2 regions of the Streptococcus nasisuis genome follow, and region 2 is predicted to be linked to the other one. Evidence: predicted binding sites of a transcription regulator. Region 2 holds the regulator's gene; the other holds the start of a gene.
The links. The regulator HrcA, encoded in region 2, represses chaperone genes, less so after heat shock. The targets are predictions, from matches to a motif close to TTAGCACTCNNNNNNNNNGAGTGCTAA.
Positions count from the first base shown of each region.

Region 1 (2,204 bases), 370 kb from region 2:
GTTTCCATACCGCGAGATTCTTCAATGGTAATGACACCATCTGTTCCCACGCGCTCCATGGCCTCTGAAATATACTCACCGACTTTTTCAGAACGGGATGAAACTGCCGCAACCTGAGCAATTTCTGCCTTGTTTGAAACAGGAATAGCTTGCGCTTTCAAGGCATCCACTGCTGTCGCGACCGCAGCTTCAATCCCTCGACGGATACCGATTGGGTTGGCACCAGCTGTCACGTTTTTCAAGCCTTCACGGACAATAGCTTGGGTCAAAACAGTCGCTGTTGTCGTACCGTCACCTGCAATATCGTTGGTCTTAGATGCGACTTCCGATACCAATTTGGCACCCATGTTTTCAAAATGATCTTCAAGCTCGATTTCTTTGGCAATGGTTACCCCGTCATTAGTAATCAAGGGTGAGCCATAAGCTTTTTCCAAGACTACATTGCGGCCTTTAGGACCCAAGGTTACTTTTACAGTATCTGCCAAAATATCAACACCGCGTACCATGCTCTCACGCGCATCTGCTGCAAATTTAATTTCTTTTGCCATTTTATTTCCATCCTTTGTATCAATTAAATATTATAAAGTGCTATATTTCTTCCAATTTCCATAAAAATATCAGATTATCCCAAAAAAAGTGTTCAAAGTAGACCACAAGATAATCACAAATTTGCTCTAGTGATTGTTCTGTTACATCTAAAGTAATATATCGTTTGGAGCGATAATCCAAAATTGTCATACCATCTAACAAGGGCGGCAAGACTGTTTCCAAGGATTGAAACCAAGGTTTCTTAATTGGAAAAGCTAAGTTTAGCATATCGTCTGACGTCAATTGAAACCAAATTTGCTGCTGGTTTCCTTGTTCCCAGGCAGTTATACAGTTTCCGGACGTGCTAGCTTGCAAAAAATTCTGAAGAATCTCACTTAGCTGTTCTTTCAAGTCTATCTTACTCAACCACTGCTACAATATCCGCCTCACGGACAATAGTCACTTTTTCTTCACCATCTTTGACTTCCAGACCAGCGTGGGCCTCGACCAAGACCTTGTCACCGACTGCCACAGACGGTGCAATCAATTCTCCGTTCAAGGTGCGAATTCCTTGACCAACCGCCAAGACCTGCGCCTCTTTGGTCGCTGCTTGGCTAGTACCTGCAAGGACAAAGCCCCCTACTGTCTGTTCTTTTTCTTCGATTTTTACAACGATGCGATCGCCTAATGGTTTCAACATATCAATGCCTCCTTCATTTTTAGCACTCTGATATAGCGAGTGCTAATTCACAATTCTTATTGTATCACTTGGTCAAAAATAGTCAAGAAAATTCTACCAAGTTTTTTGAAATCCGTCCCAGGTCGGACGAAAAACCAACTAGTCTTACTTATGAGAATATGCTATACTCTTCTCAGGAAAGGAGGTCTCTATGACATTCTTCAAAAATCTATACAAAGACTATCAGGAAAGCAGATATTCTACCTACGAAGGTTTTTTAGAGTGGTTTTTGAAACGGAAATTAAACTTCCTGGGAAAAATCATTTTCGCCTACCTACTCTGGGCCATTTGGATTGTCTTTTTTCTACATCCCCACTGGTTTATCTTTTTCTTCTATGGTGTGATTGTTCTATCAATTATGGTTATCCTTCTCGAATGGTGGAATGAACGTAAAAAAGGGCGCTAAAAAACGCCAACTTTCGCCAGCGTTCCTTAAGGAGATTATGAAAAATATTTAGGATTGATATTAGTATAAACGACTTAGCCACTATTCACATCCGTCCTGAGACTGATTCTCACATTTTTGGATAAAAATAAGTACCTTCAGTTGTTCAGACGCAAAAAATGCCAGCTTACACCGGCATTCTAAGGAGATATGAAAAATATTTAGGATTGATATTAGTATAAACGACTTTTCACATCCTATCATCAGTCCTAGGACCGATTTACCAGACATTATTTCATTATTTATAGGGAAAATATTTGAGACGTCAAAAAATTGTCACTTTCTGTTAAAAGGGCAGTTCCTCCTCTTCTAGAACCAGGTCAGCCAGGTCTTCGCCAGCATTATTTTCACGCATGGCGCGTTGGGCACGACTTTCGAGCAACTGGAAACTGTTTCCAAGGACTTCAGTCACATAATGGTTATTACCATCTTTTTCATATTTACGAGTACGGAGCTCTCCGTCAAGGGAAATCAAGCTGCCCTTGCTACCGT
Region 1 covers NZ_CP162268.1:117,008-119,211, reverse strand. Annotated here, with positions in the region: gene groL (chaperonin GroEL) at 1-548, opposite strand, end outside; gene AB1F57_RS00710 (hypothetical protein) at 589-939, opposite strand; gene groES (co-chaperone GroES) at 947-1,228, opposite strand; gene AB1F57_RS00700 (hypothetical protein) at 1,419-1,673, shown strand; gene AB1F57_RS00695 (single-stranded DNA-binding protein) at 1,999-2,204, opposite strand, start outside.
Region 1: a site for HrcA is predicted at 1,248-1,274, ahead of groES (co-chaperone GroES). Genes of this name have one in related genera too.

Region 2 (2,204 bases):
TCGTGATTAGTCCTGGAACCATGTACGGCACCCTGTCGAAAATGGAAAAGGATGGCTTGATTGCCTTTGTCAGAGAAGAAGACAAGCGAAAGTTTTACCAAATAACAGCAACGGGTCGAGAAATTCTGGATATAGAATTGGCTCGAATTGAACGACTTTATCGAAATAGTAAGGGGGAAAGTTATGGAAACTAAGACAGAATGGAAAGTGTTTTTTATCACAGATTTTGAACAGGAAGCAGCTTACCTGAGCACTATGCATCATAAGGGATGGGCATTAGTAGAAATCCAAATGGGGATGTGGTATGTATTTGAATCCTGCCCACCAGAAAATGTGGTCTATCAAGTGGATTTTCGACCAGAAAAGAAGGAAGAGCAAGCTGTTTATGAACAGATGTATCATGATTATGGTTGGGAACATGTCACGGACTGTAATCACTTTGGTATCTTTAGAAAAAAGGGAGGAGGGGATACAGAATTATACAGTGATCTAAAGACAAAGAAGGCCATGGTGTCACGGATTTTCAAACAGCGCTATCTCTTTATTTTGGCTGTTTACGGATTGACCTTGCCGATTTTCCTTAGACACAGTCCGATTTTAGCTCTAGCTATTTCTCTTCTCTATTTGCCCCTCTTAACTATACTTGGCCTGCGTTTTTATCGTATGATGAAGACTGGAAACTAGGTCCTCAGACTGATTTTTAGCACTCTAAGCAAAAGAGTGCTAATTTTTTGTCTTTTTCTCTTGACAATCTATTTTTTCGGCGTATAATGGGAGTATAAATATTAGCACTCGACATACAAGAGTGCTAATGCTAAGAAATCAACCATGTTCATGAAAGGAGCGGAGATGATTACCCAACGTCAAAATGATATTTTGAATCTGATTGTTGAATTGTTTACGCGTCATCATGAGCCAGTTGGTTCTAAGGCCTTGCAGGAAATGATTGCTTCTAGCTCTGCTACTATTCGCAATGATATGGCCAAGCTAGAGCAGTTGGGCTTGCTAGAAAAGGCTCACACATCAAGTGGTCGGATGCCCAGTAGGGCTGGTTTTCAATACTTTGTCAACCACTCGCTCAATCTGGAACACATTGATGAAGAAGATGTTTATCAGGTGGTTAAGGCCTTCGACTTTGAAGCCTTCAAGCTGGAGGACATCTTGGAGCGGGCAAGTCAGGTTCTAGCGGATTTGACAGGCTACACCTCGGTCATTTTAGATGTGGAACCGACCAGTCAGCAGCTGACTTCCTTTGACATCGTGCAGCTCAGCAGCCACGATGCTCTGGCAGTCTTAACTCTGGACCAGTCCAAACCTGTCACTGTTCAATTTGCCATCCCCAAGAATTTCTTGGGGCGCGATTTGGAAGTGCTCAAGCGCTTGGTCAATGAACGATTTCTGGATCAGACGGTCTTGAACATTCATTATAAGTTGCGGACGGAAGTGCCTCAGATTGTTCAGCGTTACTTTACCACGACGGACAATGTTTTGGATTTGATGGAATATATTTTTTCCAGCCTCTTCCAAGAATTGGTCTTTATCGGTGGCAAGGTAGCCTCGCTGACCTATGGCAATCTCGCTACCTACCAGCTCTTGGATAGTCCGCAGGTACTTGCTAGCGAGTTGCGGCAGGGGCTGGAGCAGGAACAGCAGACCAGTATCACAGTGGCGGAACATAGAGAACCTGCTCTTGCAGACATAACGGTGATTCATCATCGCTTTCCAATCCCCTATCGGGGCATGGCTCAGATGAGTTTGCTTGGTCCTGTTGACATGGACTATCGTAGGCAGATGAGCTTAATCAACATCATCAGTCGCGTCCTATTTATGAAATTAACCGATTACTACCGATATTTGAGCAGTAATCATTATGAAGTCAATTAGAAGGAGAATGCTTTGTCAGAAGAAATCAAAAATGAAGAAATTGTAGAAGAGGTTGAAATAACAGAAGAAGTTGTGGAAACGACTGAAAAATCAGAATTGGATTTGGCAAATGAGCGGGCAGAGGAATTTGAAAACAAGTACCTCCGTGCCCACGCTGAAATGCAAAATATCCAACGCCGTGCCAACGAGGAACGCCAAACCATTCAGCGTTACCGTTCGCAAGACTTGGCCAAGAAAATCTTGCCGAGCTTGGATAACTTGGAACGTGCCCTTCAAGTCGAAGGTCTGACAGAAGATGTAAAAAAAGGCTTGGAAATGGT
Region 2 covers NZ_CP162268.1:490,548-492,751, forward strand. Annotated here, with positions in the region: gene AB1F57_RS02565 (PadR family transcriptional regulator) at 1-194, shown strand, start outside; gene AB1F57_RS02570 (DUF2812 domain-containing protein) at 184-684, shown strand; gene hrcA (heat-inducible transcriptional repressor HrcA) at 850-1,884, shown strand; gene grpE (nucleotide exchange factor GrpE) at 1,897-2,204, shown strand, end outside.